4 regions of the Arthrobacter glycogeni genome follow, and region 1 is predicted to be linked to each of the others. Evidence: riboswitches for the same ligand, from Rfam matches in the RefSeq annotation. Region 1 holds a riboswitch; each other region holds the start of a gene.
The links. Region 1 has a riboswitch for S-adenosylmethionine ahead of ACX80G_RS16635 (MFS transporter). Riboswitches for the same ligand answer to the same signal wherever they lie in the genome.
Positions count from the first base shown of each region.

Region 2: it holds a riboswitch for S-adenosylmethionine, as region 1 does, so the genes downstream of both, sfnG (dimethylsulfone monooxygenase SfnG) here and ACX80G_RS16635 (MFS transporter) in region 1, are expected to answer to the same signal.
Region 3: it holds a riboswitch for S-adenosylmethionine, as region 1 does, so the genes downstream of both, metX (homoserine O-acetyltransferase MetX) here and ACX80G_RS16635 (MFS transporter) in region 1, are expected to answer to the same signal.
Region 4: it holds a riboswitch for S-adenosylmethionine, as region 1 does, so the genes downstream of both, ACX80G_RS06200 (MetQ/NlpA family ABC transporter substrate-binding protein) here and ACX80G_RS16635 (MFS transporter) in region 1, are expected to answer to the same signal.

Region 1 is NZ_JBTNDV010000020.1:40,729-44,966, reverse strand. Features, by position in the region: gene ACX80G_RS16640 (LLM class flavin-dependent oxidoreductase) at 1-1,027, opposite strand, end outside; gene ACX80G_RS16635 (MFS transporter) at 1,035-2,372, opposite strand; SAM riboswitch class IV at 2,412-2,526, opposite strand; gene ACX80G_RS16630 (hypothetical protein) at 2,590-2,859, opposite strand; gene ACX80G_RS16625 (NADPH:quinone reductase) at 2,912-3,931, opposite strand; gene ACX80G_RS16620 (hypothetical protein) at 3,994-4,238, opposite strand, start outside.
Region 2 is NZ_JBTNDV010000003.1:139,509-143,746, forward strand. Features, by position in the region: gene acs (acetate--CoA ligase) at 1-1,068, shown strand, start outside; SAM riboswitch class I at 1,341-1,445, shown strand; gene sfnG (dimethylsulfone monooxygenase SfnG) at 1,451-2,596, shown strand; gene ACX80G_RS04500 (O-acetylhomoserine aminocarboxypropyltransferase/cysteine synthase family protein) at 2,596-3,927, shown strand; gene ACX80G_RS04505 (CoA-binding protein) at 3,924-4,238, shown strand, end outside.
Region 3 is NZ_JBTNDV010000010.1:119,709-123,946, reverse strand. Features, by position in the region: gene ACX80G_RS12045 (SGNH/GDSL hydrolase family protein) at 1-613, shown strand, start outside; gene metX (homoserine O-acetyltransferase MetX) at 661-1,764, opposite strand; SAM riboswitch class IV at 1,846-1,980, opposite strand; gene ACX80G_RS12035 (VOC family protein) at 2,099-2,740, shown strand; gene ACX80G_RS12030 (CPBP family intramembrane glutamic endopeptidase) at 2,786-3,586, opposite strand; gene ACX80G_RS12025 (DeoR/GlpR family DNA-binding transcription regulator) at 3,617-4,238, opposite strand, start outside.
Region 4 is NZ_JBTNDV010000004.1:151,598-155,835, reverse strand. Features, by position in the region: gene ACX80G_RS06215 (purine-cytosine permease family protein) at 1-82, shown strand, start outside; gene ACX80G_RS06210 (alcohol dehydrogenase catalytic domain-containing protein) at 79-1,176, shown strand; gene ACX80G_RS06205 (TetR/AcrR family transcriptional regulator) at 1,203-1,838, shown strand; SAM riboswitch class IV at 1,999-2,116, shown strand; gene ACX80G_RS06200 (MetQ/NlpA family ABC transporter substrate-binding protein) at 2,319-3,200, shown strand; gene ACX80G_RS06195 (methionine ABC transporter ATP-binding protein) at 3,270-4,238, shown strand, end outside.

The sequences.
Region 1 (4,238 bases):
CGGCCAATGCGGATTGGTTTCCCTCGGTTTGCACGTACTCCAGGGTGCTATCCAGGTCGGCTGTGCTGAGATCCACACCGGTCCAGCCAGCAAAAAGAGCTAGCGCGGCCTGCGGATCAATGTAGCGGGTGTAGTCGTCCAACCGCGCCGTAGCGGATTCTTCCGTTTCCGCCACAATGACCGTTGCCATCGCGAAGATCTTCACAGAGTCCCGCGCGCGACCCTGGGCAGCAAGCGCTGCACGAATGCCGTCCACCCATTTGCGTGTCAGCTCGGTGGAGTAGCCGCTGAAGAAGATCGCCTCGGCGTGGTTCGCAGCAAAGGCCTGTCCCCGGGGCGAAGCTCCGGCTTGAAACAACAAGGGCGTGCGCTGAGGTGATGGCTCGGTGAGGGCAGGCCCAGGAACGGTGAAATGTTCACCCATGTGGCCGATGCCTCGCACCTTCGCGGGGTCAACAAAGACGTTGGCTGCCTTGTCTGCCCTGACCGCATCATCATCAGCCGAGCCTTCCCACAGCTTGTAGACCACGTCCATGTACTCCTCAGCGCGGTCATACCGTTGGTCGTGCGGAATTTGTTCGGTGAATCCAAGATTCTGGGCGGCGGAGTCCTGATAGGACGTGACGATGTTCCATGCCACCCGCCCGTTGGTGAGATGGTCGAGGGTGCTGAATTTTCGCGCCAACAGGTAGGGCTGTTCGTAGGTGAGGGATGCGGTGACTCCGAAGCCGATGTGGCTGGTGGCCGCCGCCAAAGCGCTCACGATCAGCAGTGGGTCCAGCATCGGGTATTGCACTCCGCCACGAACAGCTTCATCAGCGTTCCCGGCGTAGATGTCATACTGTCCCAGAATATCGGCGAAGAAGATGCCGTGGAAGCCTCCCTCTTCCAGCGTCGTAGCCAGGGAGGTCCAATAGGTGAGCTCGTTGTACCGGCGGCTTTGATCCTCAGGATGTCTCCACAGACCAGGCGACTGGTGAACTGGGACTAGCATTTCAAAGGCGTTGAGCAGGATGGACTTCGTCACTGTTCTCCTAGAAAGTATCGGGGGTTGACTTGTCTTTGGCGTAAGCACGGGCCGGGTCCTTCGCGGCAAAGGCGGCAATAGCGGACAGCGCCGCCAGCAGGGTCAGATACCCGCAGATCAGCCAGGGCTGACCGCCACCACCATTGAGGAGAGCCGCCGCGATGAACGGCGTGAGACCTCCTGAGAGGACTGTGCCCACCTGATAGCCGAACGACACTCCGCTGTAGCGCAGATGCAACGGGAACTGCTCCGCAAACCACGCCGCCTGCGGGCCATAAATAGAATCGTGCAGGACGTTCATTCCCAGAATCATCACCAGCGGCAGCAGGACGAGCGGTCCATGATCGAGGAACCAGAACAGCGGCCACACAAAAATGCCGATACCAATCGTGCCCGCTATGGCGATGGGCCGCCTGCCGTAACGGTCGGAGAGCCACCCCCAGAACGGACCCGAGATCAGTCCTACCGCGGAGCCGACCAGGACCGCGGTCAGTCCCGACGTCGTATCGTCCCGGCGGGAACTGATGTATCCGAGGAGGTACACGGTGAGCACCACAAACAGTGCCGGTTGAGCCAGCCGGAGACCAATAGCCACCAGCAGGCTACGACGGTGATATCTCAGCACCTCGGCAATGGGGGCCTTCGCGGTGTTGTTCTCCGCCGTGAGCTGCTGAAACTGGGGTGCGTCCTCAACACCAAGCCGGATGACCAACCCAATGATCACCAGTACAGCGCTGGCCAGGAAAGGGATCCGCCATCCGAAGGATTGAAACTGCTCGGCAGTCATGGCCAGCTGGGTGAGGGCGAAGGCGCTGGTGGCCAGCAGCATGCCCGCGGCGGAACCGACCTGGGTGAAGCTGCCGAAGAACCCGCGGAGGTGTCGTGGAGCGTGTTCGACCGAGAGCAGGGCCGAGCCTCCCCATTCGGCGCCGGCCGATAGCCCTTGCAAGAGGCGGAGCGCCACCAGCCCGACGACGGCGAAGCTGCCAATACTGTCGTAGTTGGGTAGGAGACCAATGCCCGTTGAGGCAACTCCCATGGTGAGCAGGGACGCCACCAGCAGGGCTTTGCGCCCGATCCGGTCACCGAGATGGCCTGCCAGGATCCCGCCCACCGGTCGCGCGAAGAAGCCCACGGCGAAGGTGGCGAATGATGCCAGGACGCCAGCGAGTGCCGAGGACTGCGGGAAGAACTGGGTGTTGAAAATCAGCGCCGCGGCCGTTCCATACAGGTAGAAGTCGTACCACTCGATGGTGGTGCCAACAAAGGCGGAACTGAGGACACGCTTCTTGTCACGGATGCGGATTGCGGGTGTGGGCACCGCAACGGATTCGACGACGGACATGGAACAACCCCTTGCACATCAGGCGCAACCGGTTCAGCGACGCCATACTTGCCCGTGCGGTTCCGCATCGGGCCGAATCATCACCTGGGGCACCCCGCTACAGCGGGAGGGTTGCCGCCCGACAAACCAGGGTTTTGCGTCGGGGCTCTTGATTCTGCTTTCGAGACTATGGTCTGACGCCGCTGCTGCTAAAGCTGATGACGCCACATGACCAGACCTACGGCCGCGGACCGTGCAGTTGACCGTACTGCGGCGGCCCGTCAACCGCGTCGGGTGAGGGGAGACAGCTGGTGAACAGAAAGGCGATGGCGAACGCCCACAATCCGGCGCCCCACCCCACATCGCTGCGGAGGACGTTGTCTGTTCCTCCCGAGGTCACCACGGCAGCAACGATCCCCACAAAGAGTCCCGCCGAGACGCCCAGCACCAGCCCACGTCCCAGGCGTCGCAGGAGACGGCGAACGAGATCCCGATGCACGAACGCCATTTCCCACTCCTCGGAACAGTCTCAGTCAGCTGCGCAAACGCGCGCTTTTTTGTTAGCCTAGCTCGGCCACGCGGATCAGGACCTTGCCAGTGACGCCATCCTCGACGGCGTCGTGCGCGGCCGCTGTTTCCTCGAGCGGGAACCAGATGAGCGGGAGCCCCGCCGACTCCCCCACCGGCAGCGCGCCAGCCCGCAGCGCAGCGGTAATGTCCTCGGCGGCGGCGTGCAGGGCAAAGGATCCCACCGTGTACAGGAGCAGACCCTGCCAGCGGACGTTCTTCGCAAAGCTCGCAACAATCGGGGTGGTGAAATCGTCCCCATTGTTGTTTGCGTAGTAGGCGATGCTCCCGTGGTTGGCGAGCACCTCGACGTCGAGCCTAGCGTTCTGGGCCGGAGCCACCTCCACCACCTGGTCGACGCCATCGGGTGCAATCCCGAGGATGCGGTCTGCCAGTGAGTCATCGGGGTACCGGAGAACGTGATGCGCGCCGGCGGCGGAGGCAAGCTCTGCCTTCGAGTCACTGCTGACCGTCGCGATGACTGTCGCACCCGCCCAGACAGCCAACTGGATCGCTGCATGACCCACCGCACCCGCTCCACCCTGGACAAGAACCACGCGGCCCGCAAGGGCGCCCGGTGCGAGCCGGGATGGACCGTGCTCGTGAACGGTCAGCGCCCGGTGCGCCGTCATCGCCGGAACACCGAGGCTGGCGGCGACGTCAAAATCGATGCCTTCCGGTAGTTTTACGACCCGGTCAGCCGGAAGGACGGCAAACTCCTGGGCGGTCCCGGTCGGCCGCCCGTGGGCCGCAAGGTACACCCATACCCGGTCGCCGACCTCTGCGTCCGTCACGCCCTCACCCAGCGCATCCACTATCCCGGCACCGTCCTGGTTCGGGACCAGCTCCGCGAAGGCCACATCCCCGGCGGAGCGCGCCTTCCAGTCGGTGGGATTCACGCCCGAGGCGGCGATGCGAACCCGCACTTCTCCCGGACCGGGAGCAGCGACGTCGCGGTCGGCGAGGGAGAGAACGGTTGAGGGGCCAGTGTGGGAGTAAACGATTGCTTTCATGGCTGATGGAACGGGCTGGCCCCACGCACTATTCCCGGGACGTCGGGGACCTAAGGCGCGAGCTAGGGGTGGCGTTTGCCCCAGGCCAGCTCGATCAGCGCCGAAATGAACACCACCAGCGCCGCTGCGGCGGGCCAGATAGCTGCCGCGCCCAGCGAGTGCAGCACAAACTCGGGATCGGCCCCGAACATCATGCCCAGCCACTGTCCGACGACGACGGCGAGCACCGACCCGATCAATGACCCGCCCACGGCTGCGCCGATCCGCTGCCAGGCCCCAGCCAGGTCCATCCGCTGAACCAGGAGCC
Region 2 (4,238 bases), on a different contig from region 1:
GTGCACTGGTGTACCGCCGACCTGGCCTGGGTCACCGCCCACACCTACGAGATCTACGGGCCGCTCGCCAACGGCGCCACCCAAGTAATCTTCGAGGGCACCCCCAACACACCCCACCCGGGACGGCACTTTGAGATCATCGAGCGCTACGGCGTGACCAGCTACTACACGGCGCCCACCCTGATCCGGTCACTGATGGGCTGGTTCCCGGACGGCGTACCGTCCGGTTACGACCTCTCCAGCATCCGGCTCCTCGGCACCGTTGGCGAGGCGACCAACCCTGAGGCCTGGCGCTGGTTCAGGGAGCACCTCGGATCCGGCACCGCGCCGGTGGTGGACACGTGGTGGCAGTCCGAAACCGGGGCCGCCATCCTGTCTCCCCGCCCCACCGATGCGTCGTTCAAACCGGGCTGCGCATCCCGCGCCCTCCCCGGCGTGAGTACCCGGATTGTCGACGACGACGGGCGCCCAGTCCCGCCCGGAGTGCAGGGCCTGATTGTGGTGGACCAGACCGGACCCGCCATGGCCCGGACCGTCTGGGGCGACCCGCAGCGGTACCTGGATTCCTACTGGCGGAAGTTCGCCGCCCAGGGCTGGTTCCTGGCCGGTGACGGCGCCCGGTACGACGACGACGGCGACACCTGGATCCTCGGCCGCATCGATGACGTGCTCAACGTGTCGGGTCACCGGCTCTCGACCATCGAGATTGAATCGGCGCTGGTGGCCCACCCATGGGTGGTCGAGGCCGGGGTGTGCCCGGTCGCCGACCCGCTGACCGGTCACGCGATCGCCGCGTTCGTCGTGCTGGCTGCATCACAAGGGGCAAGGGCCGAGGATGAGGTGGCCCGGATCCTGCGGGACCACGTCGGGACGGTGATCGGGCCGATCGCCAAGCCGGCCGCCGTCGTCGTCGTCGCTGACGTCCCGAAAACCCGGTCCGGGAAGATCATGCGCCGGCTGCTGACCCAGCTGTACGAGGGAACCACGCTCGGTGACACTACCTCGCTGCAGAATGAGGCCTGCGTGCCGGGAATCGCGGCGGTCCTGGCCGCGAGGGCAGCACCGTGACCCCGCCCCGCGCGCGGCCGGCGCCTCATCCTCCGGCCGTCCCGGAGACCTTCCACCCGGTTTCAGTGACCTTTATCGCCGTCCCGGGGTCAAAGTGGGCATCGGTGGCGAACATACCGCCCACCGATCTCCAGTTTGACCCCCGCGGTCCGGGTTGATCACCGATCCGAAGCTCGGGCGACCTCAAGGCCCTGCATCATGTGACTGAGGACGACACCTGCAACGCTGAGCAACATTCTTGGTCTACCGCGAAGGGGCTGCCACACTGGTGGTGACCATCCCGAGCGGTACGAGAGATCTGGCTCATTGACACCGCAGCAACCCTGGCCACTGCCCCGGCAGTGACATTAGGGTGCTAATGCCAGGCACGATGGAGGTTTTCATGGCTATTGATCTATCCCAACCCCTCAAGTTCGCCTACTGGGTTCCCAATGTGAGCGGCGGGCTGGTGGTGTCGACCATTGAGCAGCGCACCAGCTGGGACTTCGACTACAACAAAAAACTGGCGCGCATTGCAGAAAATGCCGGCTTCGAGTACGCCCTCTCGCAGACCCGGTACGCGGCGTCGTATGGCGCCGACAAGCAGCATGAGGCCACCTCATTCTCGCTGGCGTTGCTCGGCGCGACCGAAAAGCTGAAGGTGATCGCCGCCGTCCACCCGGGCATGTGGCAGCCCGGTGTCCTCGCGAAGTTCATTATCACCGCCGACCACATTTCCGGTGGTCGGGCGGCAGTGAATATCGTCTCGGGCTGGCTGAAGAGTGAGTTCACCGGGTTCGGGCTGCCGTGGCTGGAGCACGACGAACGGTACGTCCGCACCGAGGAGTTCATCAGGATTCTCCGCGGCCTCTGGACCGAGCAAAACTTCTCCCAGGCCGGGAAGTACTACAACATCACCGACTTCACCCTCAACCCGCCACCCGTTGACGTGCCGGGGCGGCCGCACCCGGAGATCTTTTTCGGCGGGAACTCGACGGCGGCACAGGCAACCGCAGGCCGGGTGGCCGACTGGTATTTCTCCAACGGGAAGGACCTCGAGGGGTTCAAGGAGAACGTCGCTGGCGTGCAGGCGTCAGCAGCCGAAGCCGGACGGCACCCGAGGTTCGGGCTCAACGGGTTTGTGATCGCCCGCGATACCGAGAAGGAGGCCCGCGAAACCCTCCGCGAGATTGTGGCCAAGGCGCACAAGCCGGCCGTCGAAGGGTTCCGCGACGCGGTCCAGGAGGCTGGCGCGTCCACCAAGGACGGCAAGGGCATGTGGGCCGACTCGTCCTTCGAGGACCTGATCCAGTACAACGACGGGTTCAAGACCCAGCTCATCGGGACGCCCGAGCAGATTGCCGAGCGCATCGTCGAGTACAAGAAGATCGGCGTGAACCTCATGCTGACCTGCTACCTGCACTTCCAGGAGGAAGTCGAAGCCTTCGGCAAAGACATCCTTCCCATTGTCCGCGAGCTCGAAGCGGACCTCGCCCGCAAAGAGGGCCTAGATTTCATTGTTGACGACCAGATTAAGGCAGGTGTCTGATGGCTGACCGCAGCTTCGGTTTCCGCACGCGCGCCCTCCACGCCGGAGGCACTCCTGACTCGGCCCATGGGGCCCGGGCGGTACCCATCTACCAGACGACGTCGTTCGTCTTCAAGGACACGGCCGACGCCGCCAACCTGTTTGCGCTGCAGAAGTACGGCAACATCTACTCGCGGATCGGCAACCCCACGGTCGCTGCGTTCGAGGAACGGATTGCGTCGCTGGAGGGCGGCATCGGGGCCGTGGCGACGGCGTCGGGCATGAGCGCCGAATTCATCACCTTCGCCGCGCTGTGCCAGGCGGGGGATCACATTGTCGCCGCGTCGCAGCTCTACGGCGGCACCGTCACCCAGCTTGACGTGACCCTCCGCCGGTTCGGCATTGACACCACGTTTGTGCCCGGCACCGACCCCGCTGACTATGCCGCGGCCATCCAGGACAACACGAAGGCCGTCTACGCCGAGGTGATCGCCAACCCGTCCGGCGAGATCGCCGATATTCAGGGGCTGGCAAAGATCGCCCACGACGCCGGGGTGCCGCTGATCATCGACTCGACCCTGAGCACCCCCTACCTGATCCGGCCGATCGAGCACGGCGCGGACATTGTGATCCACTCGGCCACCAAGTTCATCGGCGGGCACGGGACCACCCTGGGCGGCGTCGTCGTCGAGGCCGGTACCTTCAACTGGGGCAACGGCAAGTTCCCCACCATGACGGAGCCGGTGCCGTCCTACGGCAACATCCAGTGGTGGGCCAACTTCGGGGAGTACGGGTTCCTGACCAAGCTGCGCACCGAACAGCTGCGGGACATCGGCCCGTCCCTGTCCCCCATGTCCGCGTTCCAGCTGCTGCAGGGCGTCGAAACCCTGGCCCAGCGGATGGACGAGCACCTGGCCAACGCGCAGGCGGTCGCCGAGTGGCTCGAGAACGACCCGCGGGTTGAATACGTGAACTTCGCCGGGCTCCCCTCGCATCGTCATTTCGAGCGGGCAGCCAAATACCTGCCGCAGGGGCCGGGATCGGTCTTCAGCTTCGGGGTGAAGGGCGGCCGGGCGGCCGGGCAGAAGTTCATTGAATCACTACAGCTCGCCTCGCATCTGGCGAACGTCGGCGACGCACGCACCCTGGTCATCCACCCCGGCTCGACGACGCACCAGCAGCTCTCCGCCGAACAGCTGGTCACGGCCGGCATCCCGGAGGACCTGGTCAGGATTTCGATCGGGCTGGAGGACCTGGAAGATATTCTGTGGGACATCGACCAGGCGCTGGATCTTGCCACAGCGCCCCAGCTCGCTGCGGCACCGGGTTCAACCGAAGGAGTTCAGGCATGAGCGCTGGCCCGGAAACGGTGCGGACCTGGGAGGGCCCGTCAGCACCCGAACGGCTCTCCCTCCTGCGGAATGCCAAGTCTGTGGCGATTGTTGGGGCGTCGGACAAGCCGTCCCGCGCGTCGTACTTCGTGGCAACGTACCTGCAGTCGTCGTCGCCCTACCGGCTGTACTTCGTGAACCCGGTGGCCAAGGAGATTCTAGGGCAGCCGGTGTACGCGTCACTCGCCGACCTGCCCGAGGTCCCCGACATTGTTGACGTGTTCCGGAAGCACGACGACCTCCCGGGCGTCCTGGAGGAGACCAAGGCGGTC
Region 3 (4,238 bases), on a different contig from region 1:
CGAAATTGTGGCTCAGCAGGTGGGGCCGGCGCTCGCGTTGAAACCGGATCTGATCACCATCTCGGCTGGCGGCAACGACCTGATCCGCCCGGGCGGCGACCCGGACCTGTTGGCGGCGCGCCTGGATGATGCCGTCGGGGCATTGCGTGCCGATCACGCGACCGTGGTGCTGTTCGCCGGCCCGGACGCCCGCGAGTCCGTGCTCGGCAACTTCCGGTCCAGGACCGCCATTTATAACGAGAACCTCAGGATCATTGCCGCTCACCACGACGCGCTGATCGCCGATATGTGGGCCCTGCGCCAGTTGGTGAACCCGCAGATGTGGGACGGCGACCGGCTGCACTTCTCGCCGCTGGGACACCACACCATCGCCATGATGGTGCTGGAAACCCTCGCCGTGCCCCACTCCCTGATGCCCCTTGAGCCGCAGCCGCTCCCCCCCAAGAGGTGGCGCGCGGCCCGGACGGAGGATCTGGTGTGGGCCAAGGTTTATTTCGTACCCTGGGTACTGCGCCGGTTGCGGCGCCAGTCCTCCGGGGACGGGATCCTGGCCAAACGCCCCGACGCTGCCCCCATTTTTGGTCCGGGGATACCGCCGGGCATCGGGGGCTAGGCTCCTACCCTGCCTGGATCACCGGCCACGACGATGGCGACCTCGCGTCAGGGCGCGGGATAGAAGGCCTCCCGCAGCCGTCCGCCGAGTTGCTGGATCTCGGTCAGGAAAGCGTCATGGCCGATCGGTGAGCTGATCATATGCACGGGTACCTCACCCGGCAGCGCCGCCGCCAGGACATGGGACTGGCTGGGGTAATACAACCGGTCCGAATCCACTGCGGCGATGAAGAACTCGGCGCTGGCTTGGCCGAGGGCGTCCTGCAGGGTGCCCCGGTCGCGGCTGGCGTCGTGACCCATGAGGGCTTCGGTGAGCAGGACGTAGCTGTTGGCGTCGAACCGTTCCGCGAGCTTGTCGGCCTGGTGATCCAGGTAGCTTTCCACCTGGTAGCGACCGCGGGCCGCAGGATCCGGCGAGCCGAAAGGCGTCTCCCTGCCCTGGGCGGCCCGGCCGAACCGGTGCTCCAATTCGGGTTCGGACCGGTAGGTGATGTGGGCGATGCGTCGCGCCAGACCCAGTCCGTCGACCGGCCCGGGGCCCGGGTAATAGTCACCGCCAGCGAAGCCGGGATCCAACCGGATGGATCGAAGCTGCGCCTGGGCAAAGGCAATTTGCTCGGCCGAGCTGGCCGCGGTGCAGGCAATCACCGCGCAGCGCTGGACCCGGTCTGGGTACTGGAGGGCCCACTCCAGTGCCCTGGCCCCGCCGAGTGATCCGCCGACTACCGAATGCCACTGCCCGATACCCAGGGCATCGGCGAGGAGCGCCTCAGCGCGGACCGAGTCCCTGACCGTGAGGTAGGGGAACCGTGAGCCCCAGGGGATGCCGTCGGGATCGGCGGTGGCCGGACCGGTGGACCCATAGCACCCGCCGAGCATATTGATGGACACGGCAAAATACCGGGTGGTGTCGATGGTTTTTCCGGGGCCGACCAGCTGGTCCCACCAGCCGTCCTCGGTCGAATCGCCCCGGGCGACGTGAGTGCTGCCGGTTAGCGCGTGCTGGATCAGGACGGCGTTGGATCCGTCGTCGTTGAGGGCGCCCCAGGTCTCGTAGGCGAGCGTCAGGTTGGGGAGGTGTCCCCCGGTTTCGCAGGTGAAGGCCCCGAGGCTGAGAGTGCGGAGGACGCCGTCGGGACACTCTCCAGGGATTGACTGGACGGCATGAAGTGCCCCTGGGCCGGGGTCCTGCTGCGTCGTGTGAATAGTTGCCACTGGTATTGCCCGCCTCGGAGTTAGCGCTTGCGCCTGACACCTTGCCCGCCGCCCGGTCGTCACCCGGGGCACCCCGCCGCGAAGGAGGGTTGCCGTCCAGCAAGCCGGGGCTTGGTGGAGCGGGCGTTCCGCTCCGTGCTGGCACTCGTGACCTGTTCCTAGATAACCCGAAAAGAACCTTCGGGCGCAAATATGTGAACCTCTGTGGCCCGAAGATAAGGTAAGGGTACCCTAAGTCGAGACACAGATCACAAAGTGCCAAACTAGGGCCATGCGCTTGGACCATGTCTCATATGCCTGTGAACCCGACGGCCTCGTAGCGACTGCTGGGAGGATTTCTGATGCCCTCGGCGTGGATCCCGTAAAGGGCGGTGTGCACCCCCGCTTCGGCACCAGGAACATGATCTTCCCGATGCTCAATGGCCAGTACCTGGAAGTGGTTGAAGTGCTGAATCACCCCGCCTCCGACAAAGCTCCCTTCGGGCAGGCGGTTCGAGCCCGTTCCGAAGCCGGTGGCGGATGGATGGGCTGGTGCGTCGCGGTAGACGATCTGGCCCCGTTTGAGCAGCGGCTGGGGCGGAGCGCCGTGCCAGGTAACCGCAAGTTCCCTGATGGGCAAGAACTGACCTGGCAGCAGATTGGGATCAAGGGGCTCATCGCCGACCCCCAGGTCCCCTATATGCTGCGGTGGGATGACGGTACCGAGGCACTTCATCCGTCGCAGGCGAAACCGGCGTCGGCCCGTCTCGATTCACTGACGATCGCAGGCTCCCCCGATCGGATCGCCGAGTGGCTGGGCACCCCCGCCACCGAGCCTCTTGATGGCGTTGCAGTGCACTGGGTGGCGCCGAATGGTACCCCCGGCATCATGTCGGTAACCTTCCAGACGGACAATGGCCTGGTGGAAATCTAGCCAGCTGTTTTTATCGGCCCGTCGAGGGTGCCGCGGGGTATGGTGCTACGCGCCGATTCCAATCGCCGGGCCGAAGAGGGCGAAGCCCACAAACCCGGCAATATCGAGGACAGCGTGGGCTATCACCAATGGCATCACCCGTTTGGTCTTCGTGTAGGCGTAGCCGAACACCACACCCATGATGAAGTTACCGATGAACGGCCCGAAGCCCTGGTACAGGTGATAGCTTCCTCGAAGTACGGCGCTCGTGACGATGATCACCGGAGTCGACCAGCCGAGGTGCTGCAGCCGGTGGAACAGGTAGCCCACTACAATGACTTCTTCAAGCACCGCGTAGCGCACCGCTGAAAGGATCAGGACGGGCACCGTCCACCAGTAGGCGTCGAGCGCAGCGGGTTCAATCGCCGTCGTGATTCCCAGCGCACGTCCCGCCGCATACACACCCAGCGTTCCGGCGCCGATCACAGTCGCAAGACCGAAGCCCAATCCGAAGTCGACCTTTGGTTTGCTGAAGGTGAATCCCAGGGTGCGGAACGCCGATTTGCCGGGCTCAGTGAGCAGGAACAGAACCAGAAAGACCGGGATCAGGGCGAAGAAGATGCCCAGCAGTTGGTAGGTCAAATCAAGATACTGGCGGTCATTGAGGACCGGGTTCAGCCGGGTGGTCTGCGCCGCGAGCGGTGCCTGGCTCAGTTTGTCCAGCAGGTTCACCACGGCGTACACGGCGGACTGTCCGAGGGACAGTCCCAGGACGATGGCGATCTCGGCGGTGATCCGCCGGCGCTGAACGGGTGCGGAGCGGTCGCCGGCGGGAGTGGCTGACGCTTTGGGTAGTTCGGTGGGCATGCCAGCCATCCTAGTGGGCGTACCTTGGGGCTAGTCGGCCCCCACCGCGGGCGCCACGATCACCGCTGTACCGTGCTCCTCGAAGGCCTGCAACTGCCCAGCGGTAATCCCCGAATCGGTGATCAGATTGCTGAAGGTGTAGCCGGTCATGGTGGCGAAGCGCCGGGTGCCGATCTTCGACGAATCGGCGACCACGTACGCGGTGGACGCCCGCCTCGCGACCATCGCGTTGACCGCAGCCTCGCCTTCGTCGCTGATCGTGGGCCCTACCACCGGATCCAGTCCGTTGACTCCCACGAAGGCAAAGTCCAGGGCCACCCGCTGCAGCACCGCATCAGCGTATGATCCCACCAGTTCGTAGGAGCGGGGGTTGACGATCCCACCGGTGACCATGATCTTGAAGTTCGGTCGAACAGCCAACTGGGCAGCGATGTTGATCGCGTTGGTCACCACTGTGAGGGTGGGCTTGTTCGAAGGTTCCATCAGGTCGCTGCGCTTGCTCAGGGCCGAGGCAATAGCCGTGCTGGTGGTTCCGCCGCACAGCCCGATTACCGCCCCCTTCGGAATCAAATCGCTGGCGGCCCGGGCAATCGCCCGCTTCTGCTCGGCGTGCACATCCCGGTTGTAGCGTCCCGGCAGGTCATAGGCGACG
Region 4 (4,238 bases), on a different contig from region 1:
GGCGGTCGCGCTTTACCAGCGGCGAGGAATTGGTGGCTATGACCTGGCAGAACCAACCGATGTGAAGGAGTCGCACTCATGAGCATCAGCTCGCGTGCCGCGGTGCACCGCGGCAGTGGATCCGCTCTGGAGATCATCCGGATTGACGTGGCCGCGCCCGGACCGGGTACGGTGCTGGTTCGACTCGGCGCGTCGGGCGTCTGCGGCTCCGACAGGCACGTTCTCGACGGTGAATGGGAGATGCCGTCTCCCACCGTGATGGGCCATGAAGGCGCGGGTGTCGTCGAGGCTATTGGCGGGGGCGTCGAGGACGTAGCTGTTGGGGATCATGTGGTGCTCAGCTGGTTTTACCCGTGCCGGCGCTGTACCGCCTGCCTTTCCGGGAGGGCCTTTGTGTGCACTGGTAGTCGCTCGGAGGAATGTGTGCTGCCCGACGGGAGCACGCCACTGTCGGAGAACGGTGCCCCAGTGTTTCCCTATCTGGCGGTCGGGTCGATGAGCGAATATGCGGTCGTTCCCGAATCGGCTGCGGTGAAAATCCCGGCGGAAGTGCCCTTTGATGTTGCTTCACTTCTGGGATGTTCCGTATCCACTGGCGTTGGAGCAGTAGTCAACGACGCGCGGGTGGCGCCCGGTCAGTCCGCCGTCGTCGTCGGGACCGGTGGGGTGGGCCTGTCCATCATTATGGGACTGAACCTGGTGGGAGCGTCCCCAATTATCGCTGTCGATCTGAGTGAGGAGAAACTTGCGATAGCGAAACGGTTCGGGGCCACTCATACGGTGATCGCGGGTTCGGGTACCGAGCAAGTGATCCGTGAGATCACCGGTGGGGGAGCGGACTATGCGTTCGAGGCGATTGGCCGGAAAGAAACAATTGAATCGCTGCCCGGGCTGCTCGTGCGAGGGGGCACTGCCGTCCTGGTTGGTCTGCCCCCGGCCGATGAGACGGTCAGTTTCGATGGGCTGGCCTTGGCTGAAGGCGGGCTCCGGATCGTCGGATCCAATTATGGGTCGACTGTCCCCGGGCGTGACTTCCCCCGGCTGGCCGAACTGTACCTGGCCGGAAAGCTCCCAGTGGACGAGCTGATCTCAAACCGTATCGGTCTGGACGACGTCAACGAAGCATTCGATGCGATGCGTCGTGGGGAGCGGGCACGCAGTGTCATAGTGTTTTAGCCTCCTCCCAACCACAAAGGAAGTCGATGGTCAGGCCCAGCACCCGAATCCTCACTCGCGGAAAAATTTTCCGGGCAGCCTTGGAACGGTTCGATGAGAACCGGGAGTTTTCGATACCCTTGCTGGCCAAACGGCTCGGTGTTAGTCCTTCCTCTCTCTACCACCATGTGAAGGGAGGAAGGACTGAGATCCTTGAGGGCATTCGTGCTCTCATCAGTCAGGATGCGCATGACCGGGGGGACTTCCCCCGCGGCGGTGGGAGCTGGCAAGAACAGACGCGCCGCTGGGCGATCAACTATCGCCACGCCATGGGACTTCACCCCATGGTCATTCCAGCTCTCGTTGGCGAATCAGTTGACGACGAGCCAACGTTGGAAATTTATGAAGCTCTGGCTCAGATCCTTGAGACGGCTGGGTTCCGCGAAGGACTCCTGCTGGACGCGCTGTCCGTCGTGGACCTGCTCGTTCTTGGCTCCGCGATTGACGCAGCCTCCCCTGAACCGCCCTGGGAACCATCAGAACACGACCACCCCGCCCTGTCCCGGGCATTGGCGGCTCGCGCGGATATCGGGCGTCAGGATAGCGCTTTCACCCTCGGGCTCGATGCGGTCGTCACCGAACTGGAACGAAAGCTCAACACCCCAACCCCCTCCGCCGGGTAGTTACTTCCGACGACTCACAGGCGCTTTGATGGCGGATCCACCCGATCTCACACCTCGGCGACCCGGTCAATGAACGGAATGGGCTTGACAAGGCATTTTATGACGATCCATAACGCCAAGGTTTTGACCCGACAAAATTTCTGCTTTAGCGTGATCTCAGAATCAAGAGTTCAACCAACGGCTCCCTGGCCGGTTGAACAGCAACCCTCTCCCGTAGTGGGGTGCTTCAGGTGAAGATTCGGCCACCGGAACAAATCCCCGGACGGCAAGTACGGCGTACCCGGTACCGACCCTCATTCAGGGCTCGTAGTGGCTACCGCCCGCGATCTTGAAGCGAGCCAGCATGTAACCTCTGAGCCACCTCCACCCGAATGTCGTTGCAGTTCTCGCAGCACTTCGCACACCTTCTTATCTGCCGACCCAGCGGCCGCGCCCATCCAATATCCCCGGCCGGCTGGACTCCACTCAAAGGAAATCATTATGAAATCCCGCAAACTCCTCACCATCGCCATCGTCCCCTTTCTCGTCTTCACCGTAGCGTGCGGCGCTGCAGAGGGCTCCGAGTCCGGCAATGAGAGCATCAAACTCGGCGTCGTCGGCGCCAGCGACCCGGAGTGGGGCCTGCTGACCGAGGCCGCCGCCGAGGAAGGCATCGACCTTGAGGTCATCGACTTCGCCGAATACACGCAACCCAACCCCGCGCTGAGCGAAAGCGAACTGGACCTGAACCAGTTCCAGCACCTGGTATATCTGGCCCGCTACAACGTCTCCAGCGGTGAAGAACTCGCCCCGATCGGCTCGACCGCCATCTACCCGCTCGGCCTGTACTCCACCCAGTACGGGTCGGTGGAGGAAATACCCGAAGGCTCAACGGTCGCCGTCCCCAACGACGAGAGTAACCTCGCCCGCGGTCTGCTGGTGCTCCAGTCCGCGGGGCTGGTGGTGCTCGACGACGGTGGCAGCGCTTTCTCCACAATCGACGACATCGACGAGGAGGCCTCCAAGGTCACCGTCACCACCCTCGAAGCCTCACTGACGCCCACATCGCTGCCCGACGTCGCGGCCGCCATCATCAACAACGACTTCGTGCAGGATGCTGGCCTGAACTTCGAGGATGCCATTGCCCAGGATGATCCGGCCGATCCGGCAGCCGCCGCGTACGTGAATGTGTTCGCAGCCCGCGCCGGCGAGGAAACCAACGAGACCTATCAGAAGCTCGTCAGTATCTACCAGGAAAACCAAGAGGTGCAGGACGCCGTTCAGGAGACCTCGGGTGGGACCGCCGAGTTCCTCCAGGTCACCCCCGAGGAGCTGCAGACGACCCTCGGCACCGTCGAGGAAGACACCCGCGCCCAAGGCTAATTAGCCCTCTCTCTCCTGTGGCCGGCCGGTGATCCCGGCCGGCCACAGGGTCTTTCACCAAGGAACTTCATGCCTCTCATTTCACTGCAGGGCGTCACCAAAAGCTTCCCGCCGGGCCGCCGCGGCGACGCCCCGGTACACGCCATCGACAATGTCAGCCTTGACATCGAGGCCGGGGAAATCTACGGGATCATCGGCTACTCCGGTGCGGGTAAAAGCACCCTGGTCCGCCTGATCAACGCCCTCGAAAAGGCCACCAGCGGAACCATCATCGTCGACGGTCAACAGGTCACCAACGTCCCGGATAGACAGCTCCGCAAGCTGCGTCTCGACATCGGGATGATCTTCCAGCAGTTCAACCTGTTCAACGCCAAAACGGTCTGGAACAACGTCGCCTACCCCCTGCGCGTCGCAGGGAAGAGCCGCGACGAGATCCGGGCGCGCGTCACTGAACTCCTCGACTTCGTAGGGCTGGCAGACAAGGCCTCCAACTACCCTGAACAGTTGTCCGGGGGCCAGAAACAGCGGGTCGGCATCGCCCGGGCGCTGGCCACCTCACCGAAAATCCTGCTCGCCGATGAGGCGACGTCGGCCCTGGATCCCGAAACCACCCACGAAGTGCTCCGGTTGCTGCGCCGGGTCAACGAGGAACTGGGCATTACCATTGTGGTGATCACCCACGAAATGGACGTGATCCAGACCCTCGCCACGAAGGTGGCGGTGATGGACAGCGGCCGGATCGTGGAGCAGGGTGACGTGTTCGACGTCTTCTCCACCCCTCGCGAAGCCTCCTCGCAACGGTTCGTCGCCACCGTGGTGCGGGGGATCCCCTCACCCGACGAACTCGCGGTCCTGCAGGAACGACATCTCGGCCGGATTGTCACCTTCTCCTTCCGCGACGGCGACTCCTCCCAGGCCTCCGTCTTCCTCGAACTGGCCGCTGCCGGCGTCGAGTTCGAACTGATCTACGGCGGTATCAACGACATTCGGGGCCGGGCGTTCGGCCATCTCACCCTCGCACTCACCGGGCCCGACGGC